2 regions of the Bacillus xiamenensis genome follow, and region 2 is predicted to be linked to the other one. Evidence: riboswitches for the same ligand, from Rfam matches in the RefSeq annotation. Region 2 holds a riboswitch; the other holds the start of a gene.

Region 1 (8,965 bases), 460 kb from region 2:
CACCAAATACAATAGAAGCACCAAGTGCCGCACCTACAAATGACCAAAGAATTAATGTGAAAGAAGATTGGCCTGGGAAAAAAGCAAACGCAATGGCAATCGCAAATGCTGATCCATTTGTCACACCCATGATTTCAGGAGACGCAAGCGCATTTCTTGTCATGCCTTGCATAATGGCACCCGATACGGCTAAAAAGGCACCGACGAGTGCTGCCCCAACTGTACGCGGCAGCCTTAATTCCCGAATGATTTGATGTGAAGTTTGTTGTGGATCAAAATAAAAGACGGCTTCCCATACGGTGTGTAAATGAATGTTTGCCGCTCCTAACGATACTGATAAAAAAAGACCAAATGCTAAAGCAATGATTCCTATGATGACAACAACTGCTGTTCCAAAGGGCTTCGTGACAATATCGATTGCATCGTCTTTGGCTGGCAGCTGTTTATTCGATTGTGAGCCCAAAACCAGTCTCTTCCTTTCCATTCATATCTATTTCTTATTACTGATAATGATTATCAATCTCGAAGTCTAGTATATCACTTTCTTTTCTTTTTGAAATCATTGTTCTGATAATTTTCTTTATTTTCACCAAAAAACCGGGAGAATTTCACCATTTTCATTTCGGTCCTAAAATAGACGATGCATTTTTGCTTCCATCATGTTACGATATAATCGAAATTGAGAATCATTATCAAAAACAACTGAATAGGAGAGAACTTTTGTGAATAAACGAACTGGACTTCTTTTGATTTCCTTCATCACCCTTATGCTTTTTACCGCTGCTTGCGGCAGCACTTCAAATAAAGAATCTGGCGCCAAAAAAGATGCCACGATCACCTATCAAGATGTAAAGGGTGAGGTCGAACTCCCCCAAAATCCGAAGCGAATTGTGCTTCTTGCAGAAAGCTACTACGGGGACCTCGTAACACTTGGCAAAACCCCAATTGCTGCAACTGCGCCCATCTTTAAAAACCCTTTCTATAAAGGAAAAACGGATGGGGTTCAAAATCTAGGGAAAGCCCCCTCTGTTGAGAAGGTAGCCGCACTTAAGCCGGATATGATTATTGCTTGGGATGAAGATCAGAAATTTGACCAATACAAAAAAATTGCACCAACCGTCGCAATTAAATACAATCAATATTCTTTTAAGGATCAACTAAAAGAATTCGGTAAAATGACAGGCACATCAAAAAAAGCTGCAGATTGGATCACAAAATGGGATGCCAAAATTGCAGAAGTGAAACCAAAGGTAACAAAAGCTGTTGGAAACAAAACAGTATCCATCGTATCACCATTTGATAAAGGCATTTATATTTTCGGAAACACCTTTGCACGCGGCGGGGAAATTATTTATGACGAGTTGAAATTAAAAGCACCGAAGGCCGTCCAAAAAGAAGCCATCGACAGCGGTGTCGGTTATGCAAACATTTCTCTTGAGAAACTTCCAGAGTTTGCAGGCGACTATATTTTCACCAGTCCGTGGAGCGGCTCAAAAAGTAATGGTGAGCAGGTATATAAAAGCAGCATCTGGGCATCACTTCCTGCTGTCCAAAACAAACGCGTATTCGAAACTGATCCGATCGGTTACTTCTTTAATGACCCTGTATCACTGGAAGGTCAGCTTGAATTTATTGTGGATCGATTAACATCAGCATCATAAAAAAAAAGACGTTTCTCCAACAGCGGAGAAACGTCTTGCTTATTCTGCTTCTTTAGCAAATTTCTTTGACATGAATGGATACAGCAAAATCCCTACTAAGAAGAGACCAATTCCAAGACCAAATGTTTTCAAATCAGCTGTTCCTGAAATAATGACCCAAGCTGAATACCCCATAGCAGCAAGCGCGATGATCCCGTCTCTTGCTCGATTGCCTTTTTGGAGATCATATGTGTCGCCTTGCATAATGACCTTAAAGCTGTAGATCGACGACACGATATACGGAATGAGATACGCAAGTGTCGCTGATGTTGTTAAGAAGGTAAAAGCTTCATTGATCGTACGTGACATGACTGAAAAAATAAACAGCTGTGACATGATATTTGTGACAGTCAAAGCGAAGGCAGGGCTTCCCTTTTTGTTTGTTTTTGCAAATACCGCTGGGAAATCGCCAGCCTTTGCTGCTTGATACGGTACTTCAGAGCCTAGTAAAATCCAGCCAAGCATCGAACCAAATAAACAAATGATTGCAAGAAGTGCCATGACAATCCCGCCAGCTGGCCCAATAATCAGCTGAAGTACATCTACGAATGGTTTGTCTGAGCCTTGCAATTGATCATGCGGCAAGACGCCCATCGTAATCAGCGTAATAATCATGTAGATAGACAGTGCAATTAAAAGTCCTGTAATCGTCGCACGTTTGACATCACGCTGCGAGGACGCTCTTCCTGATAAAATCACAGCAGATTCGATGCCGATAAATGCCCAAAGCGTGGAAATAGCCGCATGGTGAATTTGGCCTCCAAGTCCGAGCACTCCTTCTCCATCTGATGCTGCAACAGGGAAGTAATAATGTTCAAATAATGCGGTTTGGAATGCGAATAAGCCCGCTACAATAAAAAGCACAAATCCAAGCACCTTTGAAAAGGTCGTAATAAAATTAAGTTTACTTGCTGCACTTAAACTTGTGATTAAAATGGTATGAGTTCCCCATAGAAGGATGGTACATACGATAAAAGTCATGAGCTGACCAAGTGTGATCGCTTCTTTCCCAAAGGTCAAAATTTCCGTCTTAACGGTTAGAATAGGGAAAAAGGTTGTTAAATACCCGGCAAGACTTGTAATGATGGCGACATTACTAATCCAGCTCGCTACCCAGTAGCCCCAAACCATTGTAAAACCGGCTGCTTTTCCTTTTTTCGGGTCTTTAAAAAGCGCTCTCGCATAGCTTTGTGGCCCAGCTGTCAGCTGCGGCTTATGGATGGACAAATGTCCAAATACAAATGCAATCATCAGCACACCGCCACCTGTGACAAGCCAAGCCATCGTCACGCCTAAAGGACTTGCGTGCTGGGCAAGTGTACTTGGCAGCATAAAGATGCCTGACCCTACCATATTTCCGACGACAAAAGCCGTCAATAACCAAAAACCCCATTTTTTTGTCTGTTCCATTTTCGTACCTCCGTTATATTCACTTCGGACCAGACCCGGCAGTATCTTCATTGATATATTTGTGAAGCAATGACTCGCATTCTTTATGTTCATGTGGGGTCACTTGTTGTGCAGTATCCCCTTTTCTTAGACAATCAGAACATAAAAAAAAGCCTGAACAAAAGTCCATGCTTTTCAAAACATACACCTTGATCTCCGGATAGCCCTCCACGCTTCAAAGACGTGGCAGTCCTGCATTTATTCAATGCAGACCCAGCATAAAGAAAGTTGGAGCTTTCTCTACACTTCGGCGCTGATGCCTTTTTTCTCATGATCTACGATTCCATCTCTCCCATGAGTGACTCATCATCCGCGCAACCTCTACCTCACTGAGACATAGCGTGAGGATTTCTATTCATTTTTTACTACACGAAGGTTATCAAACATTCTCACATCTGTCAAAGGGAAAATCATAGAAAAAAGGCAGAGAAGCTTTTCTCTGCCCCAGATTGTTGGACAAAGGGCTAAAATGATCTTTATTTTAGCCCTTTGTCTTCTTTTCAGCGTGAACTGAAAACCTTTGCAGTCTAGGAAGGACGAGTACCGGAGCGGAGCGAATTTGACATTCGTGAGCACCGTCACGCAGGACTGACAAAGAATGCGAGGGTTTGTCTACACGCTGGGCAGAGAAGCGTTTCTCTGCCCTTTACATGCTTATTGATGATTGTTTTTCTTCTTTTGTACAGCTTCCTGAAGCGGATCGCCTGCTAGTTCTTTACTAGCTTCTTCTAACAGCTGATCTACCTGCTGATGGTCTTTCTCACTTTTCGCCTTTTTATCCTTTTGGAAAAATGACATCGCTGCTTCCCCCCTTTTTATAAAATGCCTTTGCCTGTTTAATTTGCGCTACAGCACTCAGCATTATACAAGGGGAGAAGGCTCATTCATCATGAAAGGTCTTTCTCATTTTTTGCAAATAAGCTAGAAATGTCTTTAAGTCTTCCTCTGTGAAGTCTGACATCATATGCTGAACCACTCTTCCAAAAAGACGTGTATGCTTTTCGTAAATAGCCAGCCCTTTTTCTGTGGCTTCTAACCGTACAAGCGATTGGTCCGCCTTGTCCCGCTCTCTCTGAATATAGCCTTGCTCACATAATTTATTGAGTGCAATCGAGGCGGCACCTGGGTTTAGAGAAAGTCTTTGTTTTAGCTCTTCGGCATGTGATACTTTGCCTTGTATCAAAATAGAAAGAGCATATATCTGCGGAGGCGTGATGTCTTTTTCTAACTCAAGTAACTTGCGGTTTAGTTTACGGCTGACTTCATAATGTACAAGAACAATTTCTTTTAAAATGTCTGCATTACTCATCCGAATCGCATCCTTATCGTTAGTGTCAACATGATTTCCTTCTTATTATAGAATGTTTTTCCAATCAGCCAACTATTTTGTCCTTTTTTCTTTAGAAATAGGTCTTGCTGAATGAATTCACCCTTGATATAGTGAGTACTTGAACAAAAAACAGAACAGGAGTACGCATCATGACAGGAAAAACACATATCATGGGCGGAATTGCCGCCTCCACAGCCGTCGCCTACTATTATGGATTTGACCCGGTCACTATGGCAGCTGCTGGATCAGCAGGCGCCCTCATCCCAGATCTTTGTCATACGAAAAGTAAGATCGGCAGGAAGTTCCCCCTGCTCTCCACACTGATTAGCAGTGTGTTCGGCCACCGCACGTTTACACACAGTTTATTATTTCTGCTGATCATTTATTTTATTGCGACAACATACATTCCAAATGACAGCCTAAGTACCGGGTTGCTAGTTGGGATGGCGAGCCATCTCATCCTCGATGCAGGAACAGTGAACGGCATTAAATTTTTGTTCCCAGCGACCATTAAAGTACGTCTTCCCTTTTATGTCAAAACAGGCAGCCCCGGGGAACAAGTCGTACTAGCTGCTCTGACCATTGTCACCTGCTATTACATCGCCGTCATTTGCGGAATATCTATCCCATTGCAGTTCTAGGAGAAGAAAAAAAGAGTTTTGCAAAAAAGACAAGATATGAATTGATCATTCCTCATTTTTTTAGTAGTTTTAAGATAAGTGTTTTTGGCTTGCAGCTGAATACAGAATGGTGAGGAGCTACATAAATGAAAGCGTTCTTCAAAAATCACTGGTTTTTAGTGTACTCCATCCTCTTTATGTGGATGAAAACATACATCATTTATCAATTCGGATTTCATATAAGAACGGCCAATTTGTTTCACGAATGGCTGCTTTTGATCAATCCACTCAGCTTTTTGCTCCCTTTGTTTGGGATTGCTCTTTTTTTAAATGAAACGAAACAAAAGGTTTTTTTATTGACCGCAAATTTTATTCTCACAGCGATCTTGATATCAAATACGATCTTTTACGGTTTTTATATTGATTTCATTACCATTCCCGTTTTATTTCAAGCAAAGAACATGGGAGATATGGGCAGCAGTATGACTGAATTGTTCCACCCGCTGTTTGTGCTGATGCTGATTGATTTCTTGGTACTGGCATGGCTCTTAAAGCGTAAGCCGTTATCACCAAAAGCGTCATCCAAGACGATCAAAACATATTATGTGGTGTGCTGCAGCTTTCTATTGTTCCATGTCAGCTCAGCCCTGATGGACCACCCTCGATTTCTGACAAGCTCTTATGATCGAGAAGTCATCGTACGAAACCTTGGGCTGTTTCAATTCCATCTGTATGACGGCGTGGCCCAAACGGCGCGTATTGGACAAAAAGCCTTTGCTGACGAAGATACACTTTCAACAGTAGCAAACTACACAAAGGCAGATTACAGTGCACCAAACAAGGACTACTTTGGACTTGCTAAAGGCAAAAACGTCGTGTTCATTTCACTTGAATCAACGCAGCAATTTGTCATGGACCAAAAGGTGAATGGACAATACATCACGCCATTTTTAAATCAACTTGCCAAAAAGAGCTTTTATTTTGACGAATTTTATCAGCAAACAGAGCAAGGCAAGACGTCAGACTCAGAATTTATCGTCGCAAACTCCCTCTATCCGTCCAGCAGTGGCGCTGTCTTTTTCACAGCGAGTGACAACGAATATGACACACTGTACAAGCAATTGAAAAAAGAGAACTATCAATCCGTCCAATTTCATGCGAATAATAAAACGTTTTGGAATCGTGATGTGATGTATGAATCTCTCGGAATTGACCGCTTTTATGATGTCGATTCCTATGATGTCAATGAGGGAAATTCGACTGGCTGGGGATTAAAGGATATCGACTTTTTTGAACAATCCATTGATTATTTAAAAAAGCTGAAAACTCCTTATTACAGCACGTTCATTACGTTGACCAATCACTTTCCATTTGAAATTGATCCACAGGACCAGTTCATTGACGAATATGATTCGTCTAGCGCCATTTTAAACCGCTATGTGACGACCGTCCGCTATCAAGACGAAGCCATCAAAAGATTTTTTGACCGCATGAAAGAAGAAGGTCTGTATGAAAATACAATGTTTGTTCTCATGGGCGATCACTATGGCATTTCAGAAGCACATCATGAAGCAATGGCTGAACTGCTGAAGCAGGATGAAATCACACCGTTTGATGCTGTTAAACTACAGCGGGTGCCTTTTTTGATTTACATTCCGGGTGTGACAGATCAAGCCCCTCAGACCATATCTGAAACAGCCGGTCAAATAGACGTAAAACCGACACTCCTTCATTTACTCGGCATTGAATCAAAGGATGCCATTCAATTTGGAAATGATCTCTTTTCAAATGAACGGACGCCTTTCGCTGTGCTGAGAAATGGCAACTTTATTACGGATGACTATCTTTATACAAAGAATACTTGCTATGACCAAAAAACCAAACTTCCGATTGAACAAGATGAATTGTGTCAGCCTTATATAGAAAAAGCCAATAAAGAGCTGTCTCTATCAGATAAAGTGATTAACGGAAATTTACTGCGTTTTTATCAACATTAGAAGCTGCTGCTCGGCAGCTTTTTTTTGTTTCTTTTTGAAAGAAACCCTATGAATGGTCAGATTAGTTTGATTATAATAAAAGGTAAACATGATTTTGAATCATAAGAGGTGTGAGCATGAAGTATTTATTCTTAACCTTCGTCACGGTTTGTTTACTCCTGACTGGGTGTCAAACGGAGACGAAGTCATCGTCATCAGTTAATAGCAAAAAGACAGAGCTTGTCATTTCAGCAGCTGCAAGCTTGCAGGATGCATTAAAAGAGATTGAATCCGCATATGTAGATGATCATCCAAATGTGACATTATCGAATAATTTCGGATCATCAGGCGCACTGAAACAGCAAATCGCTCAAGGAGCAAAAGCGGACCTTTTCTTCTCAGCAGCTGAGGAGCCCTTCGATGAACTTGTTCAATCAGGAGACATCGATCAGGATCATATCAAGGATGCCATACAAAATGAGCTTGTTCTTATCGTGCCAAAAGAAAGCACTTCTTCTATCAAAACCTTTCGGGACATTCAGCACGTAAAAGGAAAGATTGCACTTGGAACACCTGAATCTGTTCCTGCTGGTACATACGCAAAAGAGATTTTCACAAAGTTGAATATATGGGATCAAGTGAAAAAGAACACGGTTTATGGCAAGGATGTACGTCAAGTTTTAAGCTATGTCGAAACAGGAAATGTGGAGGCTGGTGTCGTGTATAAGACGGACGCCCTCGTTTCTAAAAAAGTGAAAATTGTAGATGAGGCAAATCAGGACATGCATTCCCCCATCATTTATCCTGTTGGTATCGTAAAAGAGACAGAACATCTAGAGGAAGCGAAAGCATTTTTCCAATATCTCCAATCAGATACAGCCGCATCCATTTTTAAAAAGTACGGCTTTCAAGTGAAATAATGCCGATGCTGACCGAAGATTTTCTTTCTCCTATATGGCTGTCTGTTCAAGTGGCTATTGTCAGCGGGCTATTTGCAGTAGTTTTTGGAACTACCATTGGCTTTTGGATGGCGCGAACATCTTTCAAGGGAAAAATGTTCGTGGAAACGTTCCTCATGATGCCCCTTGTCCTCCCGCCAACGGTCGTGGGATTTCTGCTGCTCGTCGTGTTTGGGAAACATAGCGTAATTGGACATGCGATTGAATGGATTTTCCATCAGCCTGTCATCTTCACATGGTGGGCAGCGGTCATTGCCTCGACGGTTGTCGCATTTCCGCTCATGTATCAATCGGCGAAAGCTGGGTTTTCTACGATTGAGTCGGACATTGAAGGTGCTGCAAAAGTAGATGGCGCTCATTCATTCCAAGTCTTTGCCTATATCACCGTTCCACTCGCACTGCCTTCTCTGCTCTCTGGTGCAGTCCTAAGCTTTGCTAGAGCTCTTGGAGAATTCGGGGCAACCTTAATGTTTGCCGGCAACATCCCTGGGAAAACGCAAACACTCCCAACAGCCATCTATGTGGCGATTGATTCTGGACGAATGGAACTTGCATGGACCTGGACGATTTGTATTGTGATCCTGTCATTTATCATGCTGCTGGCCGTGCCTAGAAGCATGACATAAAAAATCCCCTTTCTCAAAAGAGAAAGAGGATTTTTTATTTATTCAAACCCAACCGTCATCGTCTCTGGATTAGACCCGACGCGTTCGTTATTATTTAATGCATTGATTTTTTCCATATCTTCCTGAGAAAGCTCGAAGTCAAAGATGTCGGCATTTTGTTTAATGCGTTCTTCATTGATTGATTTAGGAATGGTGACGACACCGCTTTGTAGATCCCATCGTAAGATCACTTGAGCAACAGATTTGTTGTAGCGAGCGGCAATTTCCTTCAATACGTCATGATCTAACAGCTTCCCTTGCATTAG
Region 2 (8,965 bases):
CAGCCTTGCTTATCGCAGATGAACCAACGACCGCACTCGATGTAACAATGCAATCCCAAATTTTACATGTGATGAAGGATATTCAAGAACGATTTGGGACATCGATTATTTTCATCACACACGACTTGGGTGTTGTTGCCGGAATGTGTGATCGGGTGGTTGTGATGAAAGAAGGAAAAATTGTCGAGTCAAATACAACAGAAGAATTGTTTGAGAACCCTCAGCATGCATATACACAACAGCTTCTCAATGCTTTGCCTCGTTTACATGAAAAGAAAAAAAACAAGAAAGATTTTGATGCCATGCATTTCAGACATCACCCGGCTTTACTGGAAGTTAAATCATTATCTCAGCACTTTCAAATCGGTAAAGGGCATGTACTAAAAGCGGTTGATCAGATTGATTTTTTGATTAAACGTGGAGAGACACTGGGACTTGTTGGCGAATCAGGTTCTGGGAAATCAACCACTGGCCGAGCGATCCTTCGCTTAAACGAACCAACAGATGGCGATATCTTATTTCAAGGCATTCCAATCCACCGTCTGTCGAAAAAAGAAATGAAAACGATGCGACGGCATATGCAGATGATTTTTCAAGACCCTTATTCTTCTCTAAACCCTCGCTTTAAAGTGCTGGATATTATCGGACAGGCGCTTGATCTCCACAAGTTAAGCACAACCAACACTGAAAGGAGAAAAAGGGTGGAAGAACTGCTTGAGATGGTTGGCCTAAAGCCTTCACATGCCGATCGGTATCCTCATGAATTCTCCGGAGGACAGCGCCAGAGAATTGGGATCGCAAGGGCGCTTGCCGTCAAACCACAATTGATAGTATGTGATGAACCTCTGTCTGCACTTGATGTTTCTATCCAAGCGCAAATTGTACGCTTGTTAGAGGATCTTCAGAAAAAGCTTGGGTTGACTTATTTATTCATTGCACACGATTTGTCGATGGTGAAACATATTAGTGACCGAGTAGCAGTGATGTATGCTGGGAAAATTGTGGAATTAGCCGAAAGTGAGGAGCTTTACAACAATCCACAGCACCCCTACACAAAATCGCTACTTTCAGCTATCCCTATACCTGATCCTAAAGTAGAAGCAAAGAAGGAAAGATTCGTTTCGGCAGAACAGATGGACGAAGATATTTATGATTTACAGAATGCAGAGCTAGTAGAAATATCAAAAGATCACTGGGTTGCCATTCCAAAAGCACAATAAAAAAGGTGTCCCCGTTGTACCGGGGCCACCTCTCAGATTGTTGACAAAGAGCTAAAATGAACTTTATTTTAGCCCTTTGTCTTCTTTTTAGTGTGATAGAAAACCTTTGCAGTCTAGGAAGGACGCGTACCGGAGCGAATTTGACATTCGTGAACACCGGCACGCAGGACTGATACAGAATGCATGGGTTTGTCTACATGCTAAGAGTGAGCTGCTGCGCTCACCTTTGATAATTCAAACGCATCATGAAGGGCTTCTACCGCTTTCACCATATCTTCACGATCCACGACGGTTGAGACTTTGATCTCAGACGTACTGACCATTTTGACTTGGATGTCTTTTTGAGCTAACACGGCGAACATTTCAGCCGCAACGCCTGGGTTTGAAACCATACCAGAACCAACGATAGATACTTTGGCTAATTTGCTTTCTGTCTCAATCTGCTCATAGCCAAGTGCGCCTTTGTATTCTTCTAATACTTCCACTGTTTTGGACAAATCATCCGTTTTAACAGAGAAAGAAATTGACGTCTGATTCGTGCTTGTGACGGACTGGATGATGATATCGACATTGATATTTTGCTTAGCAAGCGTCGTAAAAATGGTCGACAATGTTGTTAAACCGCTTGAAAGCCCGCACACCGTCACGCGTGTCATCTGATCTTCAAATGCAATTCCTCTTACCACTAAATTTTGTTCCATGGATGATTCCTCCTCGATTAACGTCCCCGATTCATTTTCAATACTAGAACGGACTTCTAAAGGGACTTGGTAATTTTTCGCAAACTCGACCGCTCTCGGGTGCAGCACGCCAGCTCCTAAATTGGCTAACTCAAGCATTTCATCGTATGAAATACCTGCGAGTTTTCGCGCAGACGGCACATAACGCGGATCTGTTGTAAACACGCCTGGTACGTCCGTATAAATATCACATTTGTCCGCTTTGAGTGCCGCAGCTAGTGCCACAGCCGTCGTATCTGATCCACCTCGTCCGAGTGTTGTAATATGTAGATCATCCGCAATCCCTTGGAAGCCTGCTACAACGACGATTTTTCCCGCACTTAGCTCCTCTTTGATTCTTGATTCATCAATGTCCACGATTCTTGCATTTCCGTGCACCTTCTCTGTTTTCATCCCAGCCTGCCAGCCTGTAAAGGAAATGGCGTCATAGCCTTTTGCCTGCAGTGCCATCGCCAATAACGAAATGGTCACTTGCTCTCCAGTCGTGAGCAGCATATCCATTTCTCTTTTGCTTGGATCATCTGTGAGTTCTTTCGCTAGGTCTACTAGAACATCCGTTGATTTGCCCATCGCAGACACAACCACGACCACATCATTTCCTGCCTCGCGTTCAGCGATGACTCTCTCTGCGGCTTTGCGAATTTTTTCTGTTGATCCAACGGATGTTCCGCCAAATTTTTGTACAATTAGTCCCATGTCTACCACCCTTTTTCAAAAGATCACGTGTGAGAGAAGAGGCTGCGGAGACTGCTCTGTTCACTGCAAATAAAAAAGCAATGAGAGAACAAATCTCCCATTGCTTTAAAATCATCATCAAACGATGCAAACAATGAGATAGCCCTCCAAGAAATGAATTCTTGACAGCCCTACATTTCTTCAATGTACAGCCAGCGAATAAAATGAGTGGATTTTATTCACTTCGGCGACGCTCCCCTTTCAGCCCTCTTCTTAGATCCCATCGATCTCTGAAGGCCTACTCTTGAAGTTCGCACCTCTATCTTCAACAAACAACACGTTCATTTATTAAATTAGTCACATTTTAACAGACTTTTGGAGAAAGTACAATCTATTTTTTTAATGCCTCCATTAAAAGTTCAGCCGTTTGTTTCGGAATACCTGCGTCCTGAAAATCTTGGATAGAGGCTTCTTTCATCTTTTTCACAGAGCCAAACTGTTTAAGCAGCTGCTTTTTACGTTTTTCTCCGATACCTGGCACATCATCTAAAATAGATTGAAATGCATTTTTTCCGCGTAGTTGCCTGTGAAAGCTGATGGCAAACCGGTGCACTTCATCTTGAATACGCTGCAATAAATAAAAGGCCTGGCTGTTACGCTCTAGTGCCACAATTTCAAGCGTATCACCCATCATAAGATTCGATGTCCGGTGTTTTTCATCTTTCACAAGACCTGCCACAGGAACAGACAGATTTAATTCATTTTCGAGCACATCTATGGCTGCGTTGATCTGTCCTTTTCCTCCGTCAATTAAAATCAAATCTGGCAGCGGCAGCTCATCCTTTAACACACGTGTATACCGCCTTCTAATGACTTCACGCATGGAGGCATAATCATCTGGCCCTGCAACAGTTTTAATTTTGTATTTTCGATATTCCTTTTTATATGGCTTCCCGTCCTGAAAGACAACCATAGCGGAAACTGGGTCTGCTCCTTGAATATTGGAGTTATCAAATGCCTCGATCCGGTAGGGCATATAAATATTAAGTGCATCGCCGAGCTGCTTAACCGCCCCAATTGTCCGTTCTTCATCACGCTCGATAAGCGAGAATTTTTCTTTGAGAGCGATTTTGGCATTTTGATGTGCAAGTAAAAGCAAATCCTTTTTCTTTCCTTTTTTGGGCTGATGAACATTCGTTTCAAGCAATTGCTCAATCATCTCTTGATCGACGCTGTCTGGCACCAAAATTTCCTTCGGCAGAAAATGGTTGTTCTTTTCATAAAACTGCCCCACAAACGTTAGGAATTCTTCCTCAGGGTCTTGATACATAGGGAACAAACTGACATCGCGCTCAATTAATTTCCCTTGTCTGATAAAGAAAACTTGGACACACATCCAGCCTTTATCATAAGCATAGGCAAATACATCACGATCGGATAGGTCACTCATCGTCATCTTCTGCTTTTCCATCGTTGAGTCAATGTATGCGATTTGATCTCTCAGTTCTTTTGCCCGCTCAAACTCTAGTTGTTCAGCCGCTTCTTGCATCTTCTCAGTTAATTCTTTCTTAATTTGCTGATGCCCTCCGTTTAGAAACCTTGTGATTTCATCCACGAGCTGCTTATTCGTTTCCTCAGAAATGTCATACACACACGGGGCGAGACATTGGCCAAGATGATAATAAAGACAGACGCGGTCAGGGAGTGTTGCACATTTCCTAAGCGGATATAAGCGGTCGAGCAGCTTTTTCGTTTCTCGAGCTGCTTGCACGTTCGGATATGGACCGAAGTATTTTCCTTTATCCTTTTTCACATTGCGGGTGACGATCAGCTTCGGATGCCGTTCATTCGTAATTTTAATAAAAGGATACGTTTTGTCGTCCTTGAGCATGACGTTATATTTCGGGTCATACTTTTTAATTAAATTCAGCTCTAAAATGAGCGCCTCAATATTGGAAGTTGTGACAATGTATTCAAAGTCTTCAATTTCACCGACAAGCCGCTGCGTCTTGGCATCATGAGATCCAGTGAAATAAGACCGCACCCTGTTTTTTAATACCTTTGCCTTCCCTACATAAATGACCGTATTTTGTTTATCTTTCATTAAGTAGCAGCCTGGTTGATCAGGTAAGACTGACAGCTTTTCTTTGATCAATTTGTTCATATTTTCATCCGTCCTTGTTTTCCTCTTTCACTCCTTCTAGTGTATCACGAACATTTGTTTTATACCATGTTGAAAGAAAAGCGGCTCTCGACTATACGAGAACCGCTTTAGGGATTATGCCGCATGGGCAAAATCGGTTTATAGATGTTTGTTGACAAGCTCAGCTAGTGCTTCTTTTGGTTTGAAACCAACAGACGTTTCGACGACTTCTCCGTCTTTTAAAACAAGAAGTGTTGGGATACTCATAACGCCGTATTTACCAGCAGTTTCTTGGTTATCATCCACATCAATTTTAACAATTTTCATTTTATCGCCCATTTCTTGATCAAGTTCTTCAAGAACTGGAGCGATCATTTTACAAGGTCCGCACCACGGTGCCCAAAAGTCTGCAAGAACAACACCTTCTGCAGTTTCTTGTGAAAATGTTGCGTCAGTCGCTTTTACGATTGCCATTATTCATTCCTCCAATGTAAATTATGCTTTTTAGTATAGCATCTACCCATGTGACTTGCGAATGAAATGCTTACGAATCATTTTTTATGAAATGAATTAAAAAATAAACCGTATAATCGCACCAATGACAACAATCGCACCGATGATCATCAGAATGGTTCTAAGCATATGACATAACTCCCTTTCCGCTTCATTTACCATGTATGTTGCCCCAACATTCTTCTCATCAAACATAGAAATATGCGAACAAGCTAGGTCGCCAGTCATCTTGATGACTGGGTTAGATGGGAGTTCGAGCCGTAGGACGCTGACCATTAGCAGATTGGGCGAACTTGAGGCTCAATTGACTGATGGCTTTTTCTCTATGCAAATCCCTTCAGCGGGCCTTTGCTTCAGGATGACATACAAAAAACCCAGAATACCTAGGCATTCTGGGTGGATGAGCGTTACGAGTGGATATTCATCTTTTTTAACTCTTCATTTAAAAGCGGAACGACTTCGAACAAGTCACCAACAATTCCGTAATCAGCTATTTTGAAGATTTCGGCTTCAGGGTCTTTGTTAATCGCCACAATGACTTTGCTGTTAGACATGCCCGCTAAATGCTGAATCGCTCCTGAAATCCCGCACGCAATGTAAAGGTCAGGTGTAACAACTTTTCCAGTTTGACCAATTTGCAGAGCATAATCGCAGTAGTCAGCGTCACATGCACCACGCGAAGCACCAACTGCTGCACCTAACGTTTGGGCAAGTTCTTTCAGCGGCTCAAAGCCTTCCTTGCTCTTGACCCCCCGCCCTCCTGCGACAATGATCTTTGCTTCAGATAAATCGACGCCCTCTGACGTCTTTTTAATGACTTCCTTCACAATTGTTCGCAGGTTCTGAATATCGACAGAAACTGGCATGACTTCTCCGCTTCGTGACGCATCCCGCTCCAGCGGCGGCACGTTGTTTGGCCGAATGGTCGCCAACAGCAGACGATCTGTCGAAATGACTTTTTCAAAGGCTTTCCCTGAATAAATCGGTCTAGTGAAAACAAGATGCTCACCGGTAACGCTTACACCTATTGCATCTGAAATTAAACCTGTTTGCAGGCGTGCGGCTATTTTTGGTGACAAGTCTTTTCCGATAGACGTATGACCAAAGAGCACTGCATCTGGATTGACTTGATCTAATATCGCCTGAAGCGCCTGCGCGAAACCATCAGACGTATAATAAGAAAGATGCGGGTGCTCCACAATCATCACATGATCCGCACCATAATACAGCAGTTCCTCCGCTTGCTCTTTGACGTTATCCCCTATTAAAACGCCAATTACTTCACCGCCATCCGCCACCTTGTGAGCGGCAGCAATCGCTTCAAATGTCACGTTTCTTAATTTACCGTCACGACTTTCTCCAAGTACAACAACTTTTTTACTCATCTTTCATGCTCCCCCTTGTTCTCGTGATTGATAAAGTGGATGTTTAGATGACTTTTGCTTCATTTCTTAGCAGATCGGTCAGTTCCTTGACTTGATCCTGAAGCTCGCCGCTCAGCACCTTGCCCCCCTCTTTTTTCTCCGGTAAGAAACGTTCGATTGTTTTGATTTTATATGGCACATCGTCTTCATCGAGATCTAAATCATCTAGTTCCAATTCCTCTAAAGGCTTTTTCTTCGCCTTCATGATTCCTGGTAACGATGGATAACGAGGCTCATTGAGACCTTGCTGCGCTGTGACCACAAGCGGAAGCTCGGCAGAAATCACTTCTACATCACCCTCTGCATCTCGTTCAATGGAAGCGGAGCCGCCATCAATTTGAATACTTGTAATCGTTGTGACATATGAAAAACCGAGTAATTCAGCAAGACGCGGGGCCACCTGTCCAGACCCGCCATCAATCGCTACATTCCCTGCTAAAATCAAGGAAGGTTCTTTATCCTTGAAATAGTGATAGAGAATAGTAGAAGCGGAATATTGATCCCACTCCTCCAAATCGTCTTCAACATTGATTAGAACGGCTTGATCGCAGCCCATTGCAAGGGCTGTTCTTAGCTGCTTCTCCGCATCCTCACTGCCAACTGTTACAACAGTGACTTCTCCCCCGTGCTCATCCCGGAGCTGAATCGCTTCTTCAATTGCATACTCGTCATAAGGATTAATAATGAACTCTGCTCCATCTTCTTGAATGGCACCAGACTGAATCGAAATTTTCTCTTCCGTGTCAAACGTACGCTTCATCAAAACAAATATATTCATTCATTTCTCCCCCTTGTGTCGTACTGATCCCTTACTCCCCTTTAAAATTCGGTTTGCGCTTTTCGATAAAGGCTTGGATGCCTTCTTTGGCATCATTCGACTGGAACACCTCACCAAACTTTTTCGCTTCCAGCTTCATTCCGCCATCATATGAATACACTTTTGCTGCATTCAATAACTCAAGTACATACTCAAGCGTTTTAGGGCTTTTTGCTGCAAATTTTGCCGCCAGTGTTTTGGCTGCTTCCAGCGCTTCTTCCTCTGTTTCCGCAAGTTTTGAAACAAGTCCGCAGGCAAATGCTTCTTCTCCTGTAATCGGCTCAGCGGTTCCCATCATTTCAAGTGCTTTAGCAGAACCAACGTAGCGAGGCAGGCGCTGCGTTCCGCCGAATCCTGGAATGATACCGAGGTTTAGCTCCGGCAGTCCAAGTTTCGCATCTTTTGTTGCAATTCGAATATCACACGACATCGCCAGTTCAAGGCCACCGCCTAACGCTGCCCCGTGAATGGAGGCAATGACAGGCTTTGAACATTGTTCAATTCGTTCAAACACTTGCTGTCCTCGGTCTGCAAGGCTTGCATAATCAGACTCTTTCTGTAAGGTCGTAAATTCTTTAATATCAGCACCTGCTGAGAAAAACCTTCCTTCTCCATGGATGACAATGGCTCTCACTTCACTGTTTTGTTCGAGCTCGTCAAACATGTCATTGAGTTCAGTGAGGAGCTGAGAAGATAAGGCGTTTGCAGGCGGATGTTGAATCGTAATGAGCGCTGTCTGTCCTTCTTGATGTAAGCTGAGTATCTTTTCCATGTCAATCATCCTTTTTCAATTGTCTTTAAGATTGATGTATTCCGTTTAAGAGAAGATCATGTACGTTTTCTGCGAGTGCAGGAAGGTCATACTTTTGATCATTCATCACCCATGTTGTAGCGGTTTCATCAATCGTCCCAAATACCATTTGTCTCGCTAAGCGGACATCTAAATCTTGTCTGAATTCTCCTGATTTCTTTCCTTCTGTTAAAATCGAGTCGAGCATATTTAAATACCCTTTCAGCACCTCATTGATTTTTTGCCGCAGCTCAAGGTTTGACTGTCTGAGTTCCAGCTGTGTCACAAGGGCCAAATGATGATCTTGCGAAAGCAGGCGAAAGTGTTCCTGAATCAATAGATGAAGCTTTTCTTTGGCAGACGGTTTCTTTTGAATATCTGTTTCCATCCGTTCGATGAATTGCCCCATTTTTTCTTTAAATAATGAGATCAGAATATCCTCTTTGTTTTTGAAATAAAGATAAATCGTTCCGTCTGCTACCCCTGCTTGTTTGGCAATCTTTGAAACTTGTGATTGATGATAGCCGTTCTCTGCAATCACCACAACTGCTGCATCAATAATTTGCATGTACTTCGGTCTTTTCTGATTCAATGTGCTTCGTCCCTTTCTAAATTGAATGATTATTCATTCATAACTTTATGT

Evidence for each region. Region 2 has a riboswitch for lysine ahead of BK049_RS14470 (aspartate kinase). Riboswitches for the same ligand answer to the same signal wherever they lie in the genome.
Region 1: another riboswitch for lysine. It lies ahead of BK049_RS12070 (amino acid permease); the one in region 2 lies ahead of BK049_RS14470 (aspartate kinase).

The regions. Positions count from the first base shown of each region.
Region 1 is NZ_CP017786.1:2,382,103-2,391,067, reverse strand. It holds gene BK049_RS12080 (FecCD family ABC transporter permease) at 1-463, opposite strand, end outside; gene BK049_RS12075 (iron-hydroxamate ABC transporter substrate-binding protein) at 723-1,661, shown strand; gene BK049_RS12070 (amino acid permease) at 1,701-3,110, opposite strand; lysine riboswitch at 3,303-3,481, opposite strand; gene sspJ (small acid-soluble spore protein SspJ) at 3,804-3,947, opposite strand; gene BK049_RS12060 (MarR family winged helix-turn-helix transcriptional regulator) at 4,030-4,458, opposite strand; gene BK049_RS12050 (metal-dependent hydrolase) at 4,629-5,120, shown strand; gene BK049_RS12045 (LTA synthase family protein) at 5,246-7,096, shown strand; gene modA (molybdate ABC transporter substrate-binding protein) at 7,213-7,995, shown strand; gene modB (molybdate ABC transporter permease subunit) at 7,995-8,660, shown strand; gene BK049_RS12030 (aldo/keto reductase) at 8,699-8,965, opposite strand, start outside.
Region 2 is NZ_CP017786.1:2,838,163-2,847,127, reverse strand. It holds gene BK049_RS20010 (ABC transporter ATP-binding protein) at 1-1,220, shown strand, start outside; gene BK049_RS14470 (aspartate kinase) at 1,421-2,656, opposite strand; lysine riboswitch at 2,788-2,965, opposite strand; gene uvrC (excinuclease ABC subunit UvrC) at 3,027-4,799, opposite strand; gene trxA (thioredoxin) at 4,938-5,252, opposite strand; gene BK049_RS14455 (electron transfer flavoprotein subunit alpha/FixB family protein) at 5,699-6,676, opposite strand; gene BK049_RS14450 (electron transfer flavoprotein subunit beta/FixA family protein) at 6,720-7,493, opposite strand; gene BK049_RS14445 (enoyl-CoA hydratase) at 7,525-8,304, opposite strand; gene BK049_RS14440 (fatty acid metabolism transcriptional regulator FadR) at 8,330-8,914, opposite strand.